DNA from 2 places in the Peribacillus sp. V2I11 genome. Region 2 is predicted to be linked to the other one. Evidence: riboswitches for the same ligand, from Rfam matches in the RefSeq annotation. Region 2 holds a riboswitch; the other holds the start of a gene.
The links. A riboswitch is a leader RNA that binds a small molecule or an ion and turns the genes downstream of it on or off. The one in region 2 is predicted to bind cyclic di-GMP.

Region 1: linked by a shared signal. The riboswitch ahead of QFZ73_RS12675 (anti-repressor SinI family protein) and the one ahead of QFZ73_RS19900 (anti-repressor SinI family protein) in region 2 are both predicted to bind cyclic di-GMP.

Annotation. Positions count from the first base shown of each region.
Region 1 covers NZ_JAUSYW010000001.1:2,631,247-2,637,251, reverse strand. The annotation lists one part of gene prfB (peptide chain release factor 2) at 1-832, opposite strand, end outside; one part of gene prfB (peptide chain release factor 2) at 834-896, opposite strand; gene secA (preprotein translocase subunit SecA) at 1,067-3,580, opposite strand; gene QFZ73_RS12680 (helix-turn-helix domain-containing protein) at 4,002-4,325, shown strand; gene QFZ73_RS12675 (anti-repressor SinI family protein) at 4,475-4,615, opposite strand; cyclic di-GMP riboswitch class I at 4,647-4,732, opposite strand; gene hpf (ribosome hibernation-promoting factor, HPF/YfiA family) at 5,391-5,948, opposite strand.
Region 2 covers NZ_JAUSYW010000001.1:4,079,434-4,092,567, reverse strand. The annotation lists gene QFZ73_RS19960 (tetratricopeptide repeat protein) at 1-235, opposite strand, end outside; gene mnmA (tRNA 2-thiouridine(34) synthase MnmA) at 358-1,473, opposite strand; gene QFZ73_RS19950 (cysteine desulfurase family protein) at 1,503-2,648, opposite strand; gene cymR (cysteine metabolism transcriptional regulator CymR) at 2,709-3,128, opposite strand; gene QFZ73_RS19940 (replication-associated recombination protein A) at 3,485-4,756, shown strand; gene QFZ73_RS19935 (hypothetical protein) at 4,786-4,962, opposite strand; gene QFZ73_RS19930 (hypothetical protein) at 5,482-5,853, opposite strand; gene QFZ73_RS19925 (hypothetical protein) at 6,278-6,457, opposite strand; gene tagU (polyisoprenyl-teichoic acid--peptidoglycan teichoic acid transferase TagU) at 6,687-7,616, shown strand; gene QFZ73_RS19915 (hypothetical protein) at 8,076-8,534, opposite strand; gene QFZ73_RS19910 (YwzD family small protein) at 8,733-8,864, opposite strand; gene QFZ73_RS19905 (hypothetical protein) at 9,125-9,262, opposite strand; gene QFZ73_RS19900 (anti-repressor SinI family protein) at 9,789-9,893, opposite strand; cyclic di-GMP riboswitch class I at 9,912-9,995, opposite strand; gene purF (amidophosphoribosyltransferase) at 10,613-11,983, shown strand.

The sequences.
Region 1 (6,005 bases), 1.5 Mb from region 2:
TTTCACGTTGATACAATTTGGCTTTCAGCATATTCATGGCTTGGGCCTTGTTTTTGATTTGAGATCTCTCGTTTTGGCACGTTACCACAGTGTTCGTAGGTATATGGGTGATCCGGACTGCCGAGTCAGTTGTATTGATATGCTGACCACCTGCACCACTTGCCCGGTACGTATCCACTTTCAAATCTTCCGTGCGGATTTCTATATTGATCGTTTCATCGAATTCCGGCATGACTTCACATGAAACGAATGAAGTATGGCGTCTCCCTGAAGAATCGAAAGGAGAAATCCGGACAAGACGGTGTACCCCTTTTTCCGCTTTCAAATAACCATAGGCGTTATGGCCTTTGAAAATTAAAGTGACACTCTTGATTCCAGCTTCATCACCTGGAAGGTAATCAAGGGTTTCCACTTTAAAGCCTCTTTTTTCACCCCATCTTGTATACATACGAAGCAGCATGGAACCCCAATCCTGGGACTCCGTTCCGCCTGCACCAGGATGCAGTTCAAGAATGGCATTTTTCGAGTCATATTCTTCACTTAGTAAAAGTTGAAGTTCAAAGTCATTCATCTTTTGTGAAAGAATCGTGATTTCTTCTTCCAGCTCAGCCAAAAGTTCTTGATCATTCTCCTCTTTCACTAATTCATATGTCAAATCCAGATTTTCATATGATTCATTCAGATCGGACAATTGATTGACTTGTTCCTTCAAAGCATTCGTTTCATTGATGACAGTTTGTGCTTTTTGCTGATCATTCCAAAAATCGGGATGTGTCATCTCATTTTCAAGCTGTGCGATTCGTGCCTCTTTTTCATCTAAGTCAAAGAGACCCCCTAAAGTCCGTTAATCGTTGCGCTGTCCGTTCAAGTTCATTTCTTATTTCTGCTAATTCCATTTCTATTCACCTCATTAAGTATGTTAAAAAAAATCCCTGAAGAAGGATTCGCTTCATTACAAATAAACCTCTTCAAACTATATGCAAATATATTGCTTTATGCAAACTAAACATGAAAAGAGGCGGCAAGCCTTACACTTAACCGTCCCATAATCATTATACACCTAACTTTAGCCTAAATTGCCATGGCAATTCTTATATTTTTTTCCGCTGCCGCATGGGCATAAAGCGTTTCGGCCAACGTCTTCCTTTTTACGGGCAGGGGCTTTTTTCACTTTTCCCCCGTCTTCTTCCTTCGGATTGACCGCTTGTCCTTTTATGACTTCCTTACGCTCCAAATTGTTGCGGATTTCAGCCTTCATGATGTATTTGGCGACTTCATCTTCCATTGAAGCAATCATGGCCTCAAACATTGCGAAACCTTCTGATTGATATTCACGTAACGGATCGATCTGGCCATAAGCACGAAGGTGGATCCCTTGGCGCAATTGCTCCATTGCATCAATATGGTCCATCCACTTACTATCGACTGCACGAAGAACGATTACTTTTTCGAATTCACGCATTTGTTCTTCAGATAGCTCTTCTTCTTTTTGGTCATAGCTTTCTTTCACTTTTGCTAAAATGAACTCAACCAATTCCGATTCATTTTTCCCTTCCAAATCAGCTACAGTGATTGAACCTTCATTGAATAGGTTACCATTCAGGTAATCCACAAGGCCTTGTAAATTCCAGCCTTCCTCATCACCCATTGGTGCAAACGCTAAAACATTTCGCTGGATGGATGCCGTAATCATCGTTTCGACGATTTCACGTAAGTTCTCACTTTCCATGACATCGAAACGCTGTTTATATATAATTTCCCGTTGTTGACGGAGAACATCATCATACTGCAGTAATTGCTTACGTGAATCGAAGTTATTGCCTTCGACCCGTTTCTGTGCGGATTCAACGGCCCTTGTCACCATTTTACTTTGAATTGGCTGGGAATCATCCATTCCAAGGCGTGCCATCATGTTTTTCATGTTATCCGAACCGAAGCGGCGCATCAATTCATCTTCCATTGATAAATAGAATTGAGTGACCCCTGGGTCTCCCTGACGGCCGGACCGACCACGCAGCTGGTTATCTATACGCCTGCTTTCATGACGTTCCGTGCCTATGACAGCAAGGCCCCCAAGCTCCTTGACACCTTCACCAAGCTTGATATCTGTACCTCGCCCTGCCATGTTCGTAGCAATCGTAACCGAGCCTTGATTACCTGCATTCGCAATGATTTCCGCTTCGCGCTCATGGTTCTTGGCATTCAAAACATCGTGAGGGATTCCTTTTTTGGATAAATAGGCAGATATGACTTCAGATGTTTCGATGGCAACCGTACCGACAAGCACAGGCTGCCCCTTTGTATAACGTTCGGCTATGTCTTCCACAACAGCCTTGAATTTCCCATCGGTTGTCGCGTATATAAGATCTGCCCTGTCATCCCTAATGATATTCCTGTTTGTCGGGATCGCAATGACATTCATATTATAAATATTGCGGAATTCCTCTTCTTCCGTTTTGGCTGTACCGGTCATACCTGAAAGTTTTTCATACATCCTGAAATAGTTCTGGAATGTGATCGTCGCAAGAGTCATGCTTTCATTTTGAATTTCAAGTCCTTCTTTCGCTTCGATCGCCTGGTGGAGACCTTCACTGTAACGGCGGCCTTTCATCAAACGGCCAGTGAATTGGTCAACGATGACTATCTCGCCTTCCTGGACCACATAATCCACATCCAGATGCATGGAAACATGCGCCTTTAACGCCTGGTTGATATGATGATTCAAAGTAACGTGATTAATATCGAACAAATTATCGATATTAAACGCTTTTTCTGCTCGATTCATCCCATCTTCCGTCAGCTGAACACCTTTTGTCTTTTCATCATATGTGAAGTCCGTTTCTTTTTTTAAGGTTCTCACAAACGCATTGGCCTGGATATAAAGCTGAGCCGATTTTTGTGCGGAACCGGAAATGATCAATGGCGTTCTCGCCTCATCGATCAAAATCGAATCGACCTCATCAATGACAGCAAAGTGCAGCGGGCGCTGTACCATTTGTTCTTTATATAACACCATATTGTCACGAAGGTAATCAAAACCTAACTCATTATTCGTACTGTACGTAATGTCCGCATTGTATGCGGCTTGTTTTTCTTCTTTGGAATGACTGTTCAAATTCAATCCGACGGTCAAACCAAGGAAATCATACAATACACCCATCTCGGTGGCATCCCGGTGTGCCAAGTATTCATTGACAGTAACGACATGTACACCTTTACCGGTAAGCGCGTTTAAGTAAACCGGCATGGTGGATGTTAAGGTTTTACCTTCCCCTGTTTTCATCTCGGAGATATTTCCATCATGAAGGGATGCCCCACCCATGATTTGAACACGGTAAGGGTATAGGCCCAGAGCACGCTTTGCCCCTTCACGCGCAACTGCAAAAGCCTCGACAAGCAAATCATCAACGGTTTCGCCATTTTGATAACGCTCTTTAAACTCACCCGTTTTGGCACGCAACTGTTCATCCGATAGCGCAGCCGTCTCATCAGCCAGCGCTTCGACCTGATCAGCGATTTTTTCTAAACGTTTGATTTCTCGCTTATTCGGATCAAAAACTTTATTTAATATATTAAGCATTCAATAACGCTCCTCTATTATGGTAATGATCGTTCAATGACAAAATTCATATAAGTAAGAAGAAACACATCTTCTATTATTACTAATGCACGCTTAATTTTACCACTTCTATCCTAGAGGTACAACTTCATGTCACTTCCCTGGTATAGACCTGAATTCAATTCTTGCGAAAAACAATGGATAAATGAGGAGTAAAACTGTTAAAATAGAAGGAAGTATAAAAAATATGTTGCAAAATCCCCCACTATTCCATATGCAAACGAGAATTTTCCATAACCTTCCATCACTAGATGCTGCCTGTGCCCTCTAGCGATAGCATGTCAAGGTAATCCAGCCTTACAGGCGTCATGTTTTGAATGATAAGGTGGGCACTGTAACTTAATAGCGGAATATAAATAGAACATGTTTCGAGGTGGTATTGATGATTGGTGAACGTGTAAAAAAACTGCGAGAAGAAAAAAAAATGTCGATGACTGAACTTGCCGATAAAGCGGGTGTGGCAAAGTCCTATTTAAGTTCGCTCGAGCGGAACTTACAAACGAATCCTTCTATTCAATTTCTAGAAAAAATCTCCGCCGTACTTAACATTCCTGTTGATGCCCTGCTTTATGATGCTCCAAATAAGGAAACCTTGGACACTGACTGGATGAAAATCGTTGAGGAAGCCATGATTTCGGGTGTTTCAAAACAACAATTCAGGGAATTCATCGAGTTTAATAAATGGAGAAAAGATAAAGAAGAGTAGAGTGGTAGTGCACTAGTTTACCTACATAATCCTGAAGAATACAGTTTGAATAAGCTAGACTCACTAGAATCTCAAGGAAGAATGAACCCTATAAGCAGCTACTGAATCGAACCACTGTTTATAGGGATGTTCCCGAACTTGTTCGGAACCTATTTTCCATCGTTCTCCTCTAATGTAACCCCAAGGCTTGCCCGTTTCAAAAAAGCACTGATTTCCTCTTTTTTGAAACCCATGCTCCTTGCTTCTGAAATCAATTTCACCCATTCTTGATCCATTTCCACATTAGCCACCTCTTCTACCTCCTAAAATACTCTTTGTATTTCAGGCAGACCAGCCATCATAGTCACAAGGACCTTAGACCTATGCCTTTGCGCCCTCATCTTTCAATAAGCTTGCCTTAGTCGTGGTATTTATTACCAAATATATTACTTGCAATCATATTATAACGGATACACATTCCATATATTGCTATTTTATGTCGGTAATCCGCATAAATGCAAAAACTTTTATCCGACAAAATATTACAATATTAAGAAAATTAAAAGTTTAGGTGATTTATCATGGACTAATTCAATTTCGTTTTTTGTATAATAGTAAAATATTGCTCTTCTTAATATTTCGTTGGGGTGTATTGATTCTCTCAATTGCAAGTGCATCCAGGGCTTTTTGCGCAGTTAAGTCCTCACCGCAGGTCGGGCAAAGCCACTTTCCATATTCCGCACTGCTAAAAGAGGACCTATGGCATGTATGGCAATTGTTTCGATAAAAGTAATCCAACCCCTCTGCACCTTGATCAAAACGTTTTTTATAAATAACCAGTTGTTCTTTTTAAAGTACCAACAATTCGAGTATAGTGCAAAAGATAAGGGTGATTAAATTGGTAAAACTGACCACTTGTCTTAATAAAGAACTAAAACTGTTCTTTAAAATGGATTTTTAATAAATTTTGTATTCTTTAGAGAACAAAAGATTACTTTTCTAGTAAATTCAACAGCCAATGAATTCTATCAACATACATTAAAAAAGCACAACCCGGGGGCTGTGCTTTTGATCTTAAAATAATAATTAACTAGGTTCAATCAATCCATAGCGTCCATCTTTTCGACGGTACACTACGTTTGTTGTATTAGTATCCGCATTCGTGTAAACGAAGAAACTGTGACCAAGCATATTCATTTGTAAAATCGCTTCTTCACTGTCCATCGGCTTTAAATCAAAGCGCTTATTGCGGACCACTTCAATATCATTATCGTCTTCGAATTCATCCACCACTTCGTCAACTTCCGTATTGAAGGCGAATGCATCGGGTGTAGTCGATAGATTGTTCCGGAACTTACGATTGACCTTCGTTTTATGTTTACGAATTTGGCGTTCAAGCTTATCATTGATCAAGTCAATGGCAGCATACATATCCGCATTTTCCTCTTCAGCGCGAAGAACCAAATTCTGCATAGGAATCGTCACTTCGACCTTTGATGTATTATTGTTCACTTTTAAATTCACTAACACATTTGCATCTGGTGTATTGTTAAAATATCGTTCTAACTTGCCAATTTTCTTTTCGACGTATTCTCGAATTGCTGGAGTTACCTCAATGTTTTCACCGCGTACGTTGTAATTCATAAAGTGAGTCCTCCTTAAATTAAGACTATACAGTTAGATTCTACAATACCCCTCCGG
Region 2 (13,134 bases):
AATATAAGTTTCCTAATGAATAGTAAGCCGCTGCTGCATTTTCATCCAGCTCGATCGCCTTTTTGTAAAACTTGACCGCTTTATCCGTTTCACCCACGGCAGTCAATACATTCCCAAAGTTTATGTAGGCAACAGGCTCATTCGGATTTTCCTCGATCGCCTCATTAAAAACTTTCGCCGCTTCTTCGTATTTCCCTTGCTGCATAAATTCAATTCCTTGTTGATTCTTATCCATATCCATTCACACTCCATTTTTATATTAAAAAGTATAGCATAAGCCAGTGGTCGAATTCAGGCGGTACACCCGCAATCCAAAAGAAGTCCCCAACCGCAAACACAGCTGGGGACATGCTTATTTTACCCTACGTAAGTCAGTTTTTCACCTTTTTTAAATACTTCATCAATCGTACCGCCGCCAAGGCACACTTCACCATCATAGAATACGACTGCTTGTCCTGGTGTGATCGCGCGGACTGGCCCGTCAAAGATGACTTCGACATCACCATTTTCCAAGACCTTCACCTTAACACCGCTATCCTCTTGACGGTACCTGAACTTTGCCGTACATGCAAATTCACCAGCCGGTATATGTTCCGCTACCCAGCTGACATTCACTGCACGAAGGGAATTGGAATACAGCACATCATTATCGAAGCCTTGACACACGTATAAAACATTACGTTTCAAGTCTTTTCCCGCAACAAACCAAGGTTCGCCGCTGCCGCCAATCCCTAGACCGTGACGCTGACCGATGGTGTAATACATCAATCCGTCATGCTTGCCCATTACCTTGCCATCCATCGTGACCATATCACCGGGCTGAGCTGGGAGGTAATTGCTTAAAAACTCTTTGAAATTGCGTTCACCGATAAAACAGATCCCTGTAGAATCTTTTTTCGTTGCCGTGGCAAGACCCGCTTCTTTCGCAATTTCACGGACTTCCTTCTTATCAATGTGTCCAAGCGGAAACATGACTTTTTCCAACTGTTCTTGAGTAAGCTGGTTCAGGAAGTACGTTTGATCTTTATTATTATCGACACCGCGAAGCATTTTGTATTCGCCATCCCGGTATTCAACCTGTGCGTAATGACCTGTAGCCACATAATCGGCACCAAGGCTTACGGCATGTTCAAGAAATGCCTTGAACTTGATTTCCTTATTGCACATTACATCCGGATTCGGGGTACGGCCCGCTTTATACTCATCCAAGAAATAAGTGAAAACTTTATCCCAATACTGCTTTTCGAAATTGACCGCATAATAAGGGATGCCGATTTGATTACAAACGGCAATTACATCATTGTAATCTTCCGTTGCCGTACAGACTCCGTTTTCATCTGTATCATCCCAGTTCTTCATGAAAATCCCGACCACATCATAGCCTTGATTCTTCAATAGCAGGGCTGACACAGAAGAATCCACGCCTCCTGACATACCCACGACGACGCGGGTGTCCTGTGGTGCTTTTCTCATTCTGTCACCTCATTTATTTAAAGCAGGAATTATCTTCCCACTAATCTATTAACGATTTTAACGGTGGTTTCGGCCGCCTGCCTTACTTCCTCTTCCGTGTTGTTCAGACCGAAGCTGAAACGAATCGAATTCTTCGTCCGCTCCGAATCTTTCCCGAACATCGCCACAAGCACATGCGACGGATCGATTGACCCAGCAGTACAAGCGGATCCGCTCGATACCGCAACACCTACCAAGTCCATATTAACGAGCATCGATTCCACATTCGTACCCGGAAAACTGACATTCAGCAAATGCGGTAGTGACTGTTCCATAGATCCGTTAATTTCATATTGTACATCCGCCTCATCGAAGACGGCAAGCAATACGTCTTTAAATCGCTTGTATTGCTCCCTTTTCTTTTCCATCGTGCTTTGTGCAATTAAAACAGCTTCTGAAAAACCGGCAATTGCCGGCACGCTCTCCGTACCTGCACGGCGTTTGCGTTCTTGTTCCCCGCCATATAAATGCGGATTCAGCTTCAAGCCTTCACGAATATAAAGAAAGCCGATTCCCTTGGGGCCGTTGATTTTATGCGCGGATACACTCAGCAAATCCACACCCAGCTCACGGACGTCGATGGAGACCAAACCATATGCCTGAACCGCATCCGTATGGAAAATGGCTTGATGCCCCTTGATCAGCTGTCCGATTTCAGCAATCGGCTGGATCGAACCAACCTCATTATTGCCGAACATGACCGAAACCAAAATCGTGTCGTCCCGCAATGCCGCCTTTAAATCGGCAATTGAAATAAGCCCCGCTTCATTCACAGGTAAATATGTGACCTCAAAGCCAGACTTCTCAAGGTATTGGCATGTATGCAAAACCGCATGATGCTCAATCTCCGTCGTAATGATGTGCTTCCCTTGTTCTTTATAAGCATTCGCAATACCAATGATCGCCGTATTATCAGCCTCGGTTCCACCGCTCGTGAAAATGATTTCATTCCGCCCCGCACCGATGCTCGCTGCAATGCTCGAACGCGCCTCATCCAAAACATGGCGCGCCTCCCGCCCGAAAGCATGAATGCTCGACGGATTCCCGAAGTCATGGTTCATGACTGTCATCATCCTATCGATCACATTCGGATGCATCGGTGAAGTCGCAGCATGATCTAAATATATTCTGTCCACTTTTTTGTCGCCTCCATTAAAAAACGCAAGCGCCTACATAATAGGCGCATTGCTAATCACTTAAATATAGTACATATAAGAATCGATTTCACCCGTATCCTTGTAGCTCGCCAAATCCATAAGCGTCGTATTATCCAAAACATCCTTCACAGCATCGCGAATCCGGATCCAAAGCTGGCGCTTCACCGGCTCCTCATCCTCAATTCCTTCAACAGGGGTAATCGGCCCTTCCAATACACGAATGACATCACCCGAAGTAATCTCCTGAGGATCTTTAGACAGGACATACCCGCCATACGCACCGCGGACACTCTTCACCAACCCAGCATTACGAAGCGGCGCAATCAACTGCTCCAAATAATGCTCCGACAGATTATGCGTCTGGGCAATCGACTTCAAACTCTTCGGGCCTTCTCCATAATGTTTAGCAAGCTCGATCATGATCGTCAAACCATAACGGCCTTTAGTAGATATCTTCATACATATACACCTCAAATTATTTATCCGTTTCTAAATTCTTTTGAAATTATAGCATATTCCCTCCGGAAATGCATTCACCCGCCCTTCATTTGTCAAATTATCCTAATTGGAAAGGTAGGAAAAATGAAAATGAAGAATGGAATGCAACTGATTAGATGACGAATTTTTACGGGTGTGGGTGGATTATTAGGTTAGTACGGTCGATTTTTCGCGTTGGACGGGCGGATAATCAACCTTACAGCACAAATTACATCCCCAAACGGACCCCCATCATACGAATTCGCCTTCTTTTACAGCATAATCAGCGCATTTCCCCCATCAGTTGTGATACCTTATATAAAAAGGAGAGGTGCGCAATGAATATAAAACCGCTTGCTTTCCGGATGCGGCCTCGATCGATTGATGAGATCATCGGGCAGGAGCATCTGGTCGGTGAAGGGAAAATTATCGCAAGGATGGTGAAAGCCAAACAGCTTTCATCCATGATCCTGTATGGTCCGCCGGGAATTGGCAAGACATCGATTGCAAGTGCGATTGCCGGGAGCACGAAGTTTGCTTTCCGGACGCTGAACGCGGTGACCAATAATAAAAAGGATATGGAAATCGTGGCAGCCGAGGCGAAGATGTCCGGGAAAGTGATTCTGCTGCTTGATGAGGTTCATCGACTAGATAAGGCGAAGCAGGATTTCCTATTGCCTTATCTTGAAAACGGGATGATCACCTTGATCGGTGCAACGACCAGCAATCCCTACCATGCAATCAATCCGGCCATCCGGAGCAGGTGCCAGATTTTCGAGCTCAAATCATTGGAAACCAATGATATAACCAAAGCTCTGGAACGGGCACTTCATGATGAAGACCGGGGGCTTGGTGCGTATAAATCGGATGTCAGCTTCGATGCCCTTACCCATTTCGCGACTGCTTCGAACGGGGATGTCCGCAGTGCCCTTAACGCTCTTGAACTCGCCGTCATTTCCACCGAACCCGATGAGTCCGGAACGATTCATATAGATCTGCAAATTGCCGAGGAATGCATGCAGAAAAAAAGCTTCTCGCATGACAAGGATGGAGATGCCCATTATGATGTTCTGTCCGCTTTCCAAAAATCAATTCGCGGCAGTGATGTGAATGCAGCCCTTCATTATTTGGGGCGCTTGGTCGAAGCCGGCGATCTTGTCAGCATTGCCCGACGCATGGTGGTCATTGCCTACGAAGACATAGGTCTTGCCAATCCGCAGGCTGGTCCCAGGGCACTCGCTGCAGTCGAAGCCGCTGAACGGCTCGGTTTTCCTGAAGCCCGGATTCCACTTGCCAACTCGGTGATCGAGTTATGCCTTTCACCTAAATCGAACACGGCCATTGTCGCAATCGATGCAGCGCTTTCCGACATTCGCAGCGGCCATAGTGGAGATGTACCGGATCACCTTAAGGATGCCCATTACAAAGGGGCCACCGAACTTGGACGCGGCATCGGCTACCTTTATCCGCATGACTACGAGAATGGCTGGGTGAAACAGCAATACTTACCGGACAAACTGCGCAGCAAAAAATATTACAAACCGAAAAAGAGCGGGAAATTTGAACAAGCCCTTGCCTCGGTCTATGAAAATATCGAGAAAAAGAAATAACTCCGGATCACTTCTGACCCGGAGTTTCTTTAATGTGGAAAATGAAAACTTTTAACATGCCTCATATTGACAAAAATCGAATCCCCTTGAGCATTCATCAACCGTACTGCTCCTTCCAATATTCGCGGATGCATAGCTAAAAAGAGCATGACCAGCTTATTGGTTTGTATACGGGAAAAGTGTACAGCTACATTCCATTTCGGCACATTAAAGATATCTCCTTTCCGAACTGAATTTCCAAACTTACTTCTATTAATATATATGAATGTTTCCAGAGAGTCCTAGTTCAATATACTGACCAATATATTTAGATATCATTTGGTGACCGCCATTCTGTAAAAAACAACTTAAATCCCACCAGTAAGCCATTGTGTCCAAAGAAATCCACAGGGAGTATGTACAACCGTCAGCCAAACGCTCCGGCTAGGCCTTTCTTCGTTAGAAACCCGAAAGCTTAGGCTAAAATCCCTTTGATCGCCTTGCTTGGACAATTTCCCCCGGAAATCAGTCCGTAATCTGTTAGGGTTTCATCAAGGGCAGAAATAACATTTCAATAGATTCTAGCTCGATAACTTTTACAGCATTTACATGTAGATTATTGCAGACTGCATTCCGCATACTTTTAGCTGAAGAAAAATTAGAGGATATGTCAATTACGGATGCTCTCGGCATGTCCACTTTTCATAAGAAGGCACAACAACTTTTTAGTTGCTGTACCTGTATGGTCAGTCTCCTTCTTTATAAATACCCTTCGATGCTTTAATCATATTATCCAGCCACATTTTCTTAAATACATTCACACGACGAGGACTGCCATTCTCTTCACCCTCAGTTGAATCCTCAGTTTCTTCTGCAGTCCCGGAAAAGATTGCATTTGAATTCCCTTCATCCGAAGAGCTTTCCGTTGAGCTGCTTTCATCTGATGAGCTTTCTGTTGAGCTGCTTTCATCTGATGAGCTTTCCGTTGAGCTGCTTTCATCTGATGAGCTTTCCGTTGAGCTGCCTTCGTACGATGAGCTTTCCGTTGAGCTACTTTCGGTTGATGAGCTTTCCGTTGAACTACTTTCGTACGGTGAACTTTCCGTTGAATATTCCATTTACTCTTTAGCCTCCAATATTTATTTATTCTTTAGGGATATCCGTTGAGCTGCTCTCGTACGATGACCTTTCCGTTGAATATTCCATTTATTCTTTAGCCTCCAATATTTATTATTCTTTAGGGATATCCGTACTGCATATATATGCGCCTTCTTTCTAATAGGGACTTTGCTTATCACCCATTTTAAAGTAAAACCTCATTCACTTGGAAATATTTAGAAAACCTATTTCACCTGGCCAAATTCATTAGATTCAAAGGCTTTTCTCCTTGCAAACAAAAAAATAACCTCGGAATCATTTCCGAAGCTACTTTATTATTTTTCCTATTAGCTATGATGTCCCATTAGCAACCGACCACCGATTTCCCACTACTTTCACATAGGTCCCCGACATTTTCCTTGGAGATGATCTCGCCATCCTTAATCAGCATGACTTCATCTCGATTTCATAAGTAGCCATGATAACCATTTGCAATTCAAAATTGATATAAGACGGCAAGCTCCGTACGATCCACTCCCGGACCATAACGTCCAAGCCTGCGGCAATGCTGGCTGTAAATTCATGATTACCCATGTACACATATAAAAAATCTGCAACTTCCAAATATCCGGATGCTAAACACTAGGCCAAATTACACAGCCAATAACCAGAGAAGTGTGGATTTTCCGATCAGTCACTCCTTCCGCATTAAACCTTTAAATGAAGAATTGTTCTAATTAAATTACACCAAAATATGCCAAAGGTATTATAAAATAACATAATATACTATTCTTTTATATTGAAATTAAATATAATAGATGAAGTGGTTACAAAAAGAGGAAGGAAGTAAAATATGAGACATGAAAAAAAGAAGAAAAAGAAACGGACATGGCTGAAGGTAGTCGGGATAATTGTCCTACTTTTTATATTGGCAGGCGGAGCCTTTGCCTACTCCGTATGGAATTCACTGACAAAAACCGTTGACACGATGCATACACCAATAGACCGTACCACGGATAAACGAACGAAAGATCTTGCACTATCAGATCAGGAGCCCTTCTCGATGCTCATGCTCGGTGTCGATGAACGTGATGGTGACAAAGGCCGTTCGGATACAATGATCGTCCTGACAGTCAATCCACAAAAGAAATCGGTCAAAATGCTAAGCATTCCGCGTGATACACGGACCGAGATCATCGGTCATGGTACACAGGATAAAATCAACCATGCATTTGCCTTCGGCGGCGCGAAAATGTCCATGGATACCATTGAAAACTTCCTTGATATCCCAATCGACTATTATATGAAGATCAATATGGAAGGCTTTAAGGATATCGTCGACGCAGTCGGCGGAGTGACCGTGCAAAACGATTTGGACTTCACATCGGATGGCATTCATTTTGCAAAAGGTACGCATACCCTTAACGGGAAAGAAGCCCTTGCCTATTCAAGAATGAGACATGATGATCCGAGTGGTGATTTCGGCCGTCAATCCAGACAGCGTGCCATCATCGAAGCAGTCATCAAGGAAGGCGCAAGTCTTTCCTCTCTGACGAAATACGATGAAGTCTTCGATGCACTCGGTAATAATATCCAGACGAATTTGACGTTTGATGACATGATGGACATCCAAAAGAACTACAGGGACGCAAGCAAAAGCATTACCCAATCGTCCATAAATGGCAACGGAACGAAAATCGACGGAATCTACTATTATATTGTGTCGGATGAAGAAAAAGAAAAGGTCCAATCCGAATTAAAAGAACAATTATCCATCAAATAAGAAAAAATGAAAGAGCTGTCCGGACCCGCATCCTGACAGCCTTTTCATTTTCCCCGTCCAATATTCTGACAAAAAACGAACACCAATTGTAGAGATTTGTTGGAATTTTTGTTGTTTATTAGGCATAAAAAGACGGTATAATCTAATATGAGCTGACAAATCCATCTTCCCCTTGCCCCTGTAAATCACTTGACACTATTATTCTTTGGACCCGGAATTCCATCAACCACCATTCATCAACTATAATAAATAATCCTAAACAAAAGGAGTGGATTTAAATGAAAATCAAAGCAGGCAGCTGGGCTATGCTAAGCACACAGGACAAAATGTTTATTTTGAAAGCCATCAGTGATCGTTCAAGAATGAAATATGTTTCATGAGAAGTAAATCTATTCGGCATTATATGAGAGCATCACCTCTCCCTTTTCTACGAACTTGGGCCTGAAAAAGGAGAGGAATCTATTCAAACCGATAATCCCATAACAAACGCCATTCGCCCTTTTCTTTGACGACATAGCAATTTTGTTCCAATGTAAACACCCCAAAGCGAGAATTGAAGACCTGTGTAACTGGAATTTCATAGGCCGTTTTATGCAGCCTTCCAACCTTATCCAGCCTCCAGTTCTTCACTTTCTTAGAACGGCCTACATCATACTGAAAAGTCTCCACATCCATATGCTGTAAAAATACATGCGACCGATTTTGCACATAATCCGCACGATTCGGAAACCGCTGCTTCATTTCAGAACTTAACAAATCCCAGGACTTCCCGAACTCCGCCTCACTTTCATATTCATAAAAATCTTCAACCACACTTTTTGAACCGCTCGGAAAAAGAAGAATGATACAAGCTCCTGCAGCGAACACCAAAAGAATAGCCCTCAATACCCCTATTGGAATCTTACTTTGTCTCCTCACCCTCATCACCCTCACAGGTTATCATTATTTATATATATAAGGGAAAACCATAAAAAAGAAGCATGTTGTTAGACATGCTCCTTAAGTAATGTATCTGATATGATTTCTTGGATTCATTGACGCCTTCTCCATCGATACCAGAAAAGGAGATGAGCATTGCCCATGAAACGGGCAAAATGGGGCATATGTATCTACGGATCATATTCTTTCAGGTTGTTCAATGATCCCGCTTAATTTCTCCTTAATATCCTCCATAAGTTCATTCACAGTAACATCTTGTCCAGACTCACCCTTGGCAAAAGTGTCTTTTAAAATATCAAAAAAATCCATTAGAAATTTCCACTCCACTATATAATTGAGCCACCATTTCATACTGTTGTCCTAATCCTTTTTTTAAAAATAAGGAATATAGCTCATTTATTTGATAATCCCATAAATAGTAGGAATTGGCAAGCGGAAACTACTATATTATCAGAAAATTACTAAAAATTAACATTCCCTTAATATTCAAGGGAAGGAATACTACCAGTCAATATGTATGGATAAAAAACAAAAAAGGACCAATTCCTCAGCCCCTTCGATACCCCATATTATGATTTTCCCATAAAATAAGTCATTAATGAAATTAAAACTAATGTAATGGTAATATAGGTTCCAATAAAAATTTTCTTGCTTCTTTGTTTCTTTTCATAAACTTCCTCGAACGTAATGAATTTGTTTTTTGTCATCAAATAGTCTCCTTATGCTTTGATGGCAGCTATCTGACATCGCCTTAAGCGAAGTCCCTTTGCTTGATCTCCATAGTGTAGTATCGGCACACAACTAAAAAATATTTAAGTATTATTAACTATTTCTTTATAGGTTATAGTTCTTAAATCTGCAGAAAGTTACGACTAAAGCATTAGGTTCATTAACTGAATTCTATGATCATCATGATTAATCCTGCCTAGATATCATTTTAATAATCTGAAATTATTAAGCGCTTAGTTTATAAAATTCATGATTATTTTTATCCAACCGAAAAATGACAGCCATAACGGTACACTGAATAAAGTTCCCCATATTAATCCCTTTATAAAAGCCTTAAGTCCATCCATAATAAAATCCCTCTCAATTAGGTTGTATTTTTATTGTCCCCAGGTTCTTTATTCCAGATACCTTTTACGGTCATTTCCAATAATGAAAATAAAAAAAAGAAGACTGTATAACAGCCTTCCCTAACGTAATATTTATCCCCTGATTTGCTTTTCCAGTTCATTTTCCCTTGATGAACTCCCGCACATCTTCAATAGATAATCCTAGATTTTTAGCCTCTAAAATTAGATAAACCCATTCTTCCCGTTCATTGTTAGCTTCCATGATAAATCCCACCCAACTTGTGGTAACACAGCCGTCTTAGCATTTAGCCTTAGACCTGTAATTTTGCGTCCCTACTTTTCAATAGGTTTGCCTTTCTCAAGAATATTTCACATTAATTACTAACCAAGATTAATAAATCTCTTGAATCCATGTTAAATAAACCATCATGCCCTCAAAGAATTTACCCTTAATTAAAACTATATTAATGTTAATTATACTTAAAAACGTAAAAATAGCTCTTAATACTATTCGTTTTTTTCTGTCATTTTTCTACATCATTCATCAAAAAGTGACATCACCATGCAAAAACACTGTTATAGTGCGCTTTCTTTACAACTCAATTATTAAAAATAGATTTATAATAGCATATATAAGCTTGAATTTGCTATTCCACAAAAATAATAAGTGTGCTAAGTGATTCAGTTTTAATTTATTTTCCCTAAGAAAAAAAGCCAGCATGCCAACCATAATATGGATGTAACCTGACTTTTCGTGAACTCTAGTAACTATTTAATTCAAAATATTCCGTTATATCCAAAAGTCTTTTATACCAAGATATTCACTCAATAATGCTAAGCAATTATCCCTGTTCCATAGAACTGTTTTATGGCTGCAACTTGTTTAATCCCATATCCATTTACCGATTAGTAAATAAGAAGGATAGAAATTCACCTTTTGCCAAAAATAACAAAAAGGATATCAACGGGAGGAAGAGAAAAATGGATTCAGAAATGCAGGAGAAATGCGGGGTATTTGGAGTGTTTAATCACCCCAAAGCAGCCGAATTAACTTATTACGGACTTCATGCACTTCAACACCGTGGTCAGGAGAGTGCAGGAATTGTGGCTAGTGATGGGAAATCATTCAGGAATCACAGGGGAATGGGCTTAGTTACCCAAGTATTTTCACGGGACATCCTTGATGGATTAAGCGGAAATATGGCCATTGGTCATGTACGATATTCAACTTCTGGTGAAAGTTTACTGCAAAACGCACAACCCCTCGTTTTTAAATATAGTGAGGGGGACCTGGCTGTTGCTCATAATGGCAACCTCGTAAATGCAAGGATAGAACGGGATGTGTTACAACAGCAGGGAAGCATATTTCAAACAACGACCGATACTGAAATTATCGCTCACTTAATAGCTCGTTCAAGTAAAAAGCATTTCGCGGAAAGCGCACCTGATATGCTTAAACGTATCGACGGTTCATTTGCCTTGATTATAATGACTGAAAAGCAAATGCTAATTGCCCTGGACCGTCATGGGTTACGTCCGCTTAGCCTTGGAAAAATTGGTGAATCAATCATCGCTTCCTCAGAAACATGCGCTCTAAATGCGGTTGATGCTAAGTTCTGGCGGGATGTTGAACCGGGTGAATGGCTTCTTATAGATGAAAATGGAATTCAAACTGGAAGATTTGCAGAAAAAGGTAAGGTTTCCCTTTGTTCCTTTGAGTTTGTCTATTTTGCCCGTCCGGATAGCGTTATTCAAGGAAGAAGTGTCTTAACAATCCGGAAGGAATTAGGTAAAATTCTGTCAAAAGAACATCCGACACAAGCTGATGTTGTCGTTGCAGTTCCTGAATCAAGCGTTCCTGCCGCCATTGGTTTTTCCCAACAATCAGGAATTCCATATGAAATGGGGATTATTAAAAACCCTTATGCTGGTCGTTCATTTATTGAGCCCACCCAAGAATTGCGCGACTTAGCTGTTCGACTGAAATTAAGCGCCGTGCAAGAAATTTTGGAAGGAAAAAGGGTGGTATTAGTCGATGACTCGATTGTTAGAGGAACCACAAGCAAGCGCATTGTCCAATTGATTCGGCAAGCAGGGGCCAAGGAAGTCCATGTAAGAATTAGTTCACCCATGGTTAAAAACCCTTGTTTTTATGGAGTGGACATGCCAACTAAGGAAGAACTATTTGCCAACAAACACGAACACGAACGAGCTATGGGACAGGTTATCGGGGCAGATTCCTTAGCCTTTTTAAGCACCGATGGGTTATTAGAGGCAGTAGATGTGGATCTTGCAGAAACTAGCAGTCGCTGTATAGCCTGTTTTAGCGGTGCATACCCAACTAGTATTTGAAGTGATACAGCTTAAGCAGGATTAAAATGGCAGGCACCACACAATAACAACTGTCTTTGTGTGATGCCTGCCATTTTCCTACTATTAAACCTTGGATTTTTCACTGTTTTCTAATTGCTCGGGCAAGTACAAGACGCTGTCTTTCTGCTCCTGACAGTCGAAGTCCTCGATCACCAATTATTGTATAATCCGAGTCTTTAATTTCTTAACTTATATAATTCATTATAATTTTGATCCAACCGAAAAATGACAACCACAATGGTAAACTGAATAATGTTCCCCACTATATGATTTTTTATTGTGACCTTGTTCTTGTTTTAAAACACCAATTAATTCCATTTTAATAAAAGGAATTGAAACAGTTTGTGGTTGATTAGTAAACAGTTCATAAAAAAAGAAGGCTGAAACAGACTTCCCCATGTACACATATTCTTATATTTCCCATTGATATGATGACTTTTCAAGTTCTGTTCTCTCCTAATGAAGTCACGAACGATAATCCTGAATTTTTTCCCTTTATACATACCATTCTTTTACTCTGTAACTATCACCTCATACAAAATACCTTTCCTTTAATGATGTGAAGTCTGTATTTTTATGACAGGTGATTTCACCGATTTTCTTCATACCCATATGTCCCTGTAGACACCTTTTATCATAATGTTACTTCGCTTACACATATCATGATGGATCTTTAAAACCACGCAAACTAAGGAGCCTAAAACTTTTTTATTTTAGGCTCTCAAAAAACAAACTAATGACTTTTATTCAACACGCTAGATGCTATGCTAAAGTGGTTCTCCTAACACTTTGGAGGTACATTTAGGTTAATACTCATTATATCAAAACATATTACTTTAACCTTCTTCGATGTTGGTTAAAAACCTTTATGAAAATACTATTATCATCGGATTTAAAAAACTTAACTCCAACTAACTTTAAGGGTGTCCATATTTCTTTCATTTGGTATAAAGGCATTTTAAAAAAATTCATCCTTTCTTAATTAACCCAGTCAATAGAGCAACCGCTCTCTAGATATGAATCATAGCTTTGAATAGTTTCTCTTTCTCTAATTTTCTTTAATAATACCCAATATTTGATTGATTAATCCACAAAATAGCATTGTAATGTCATATAACCCTGATGTTAGA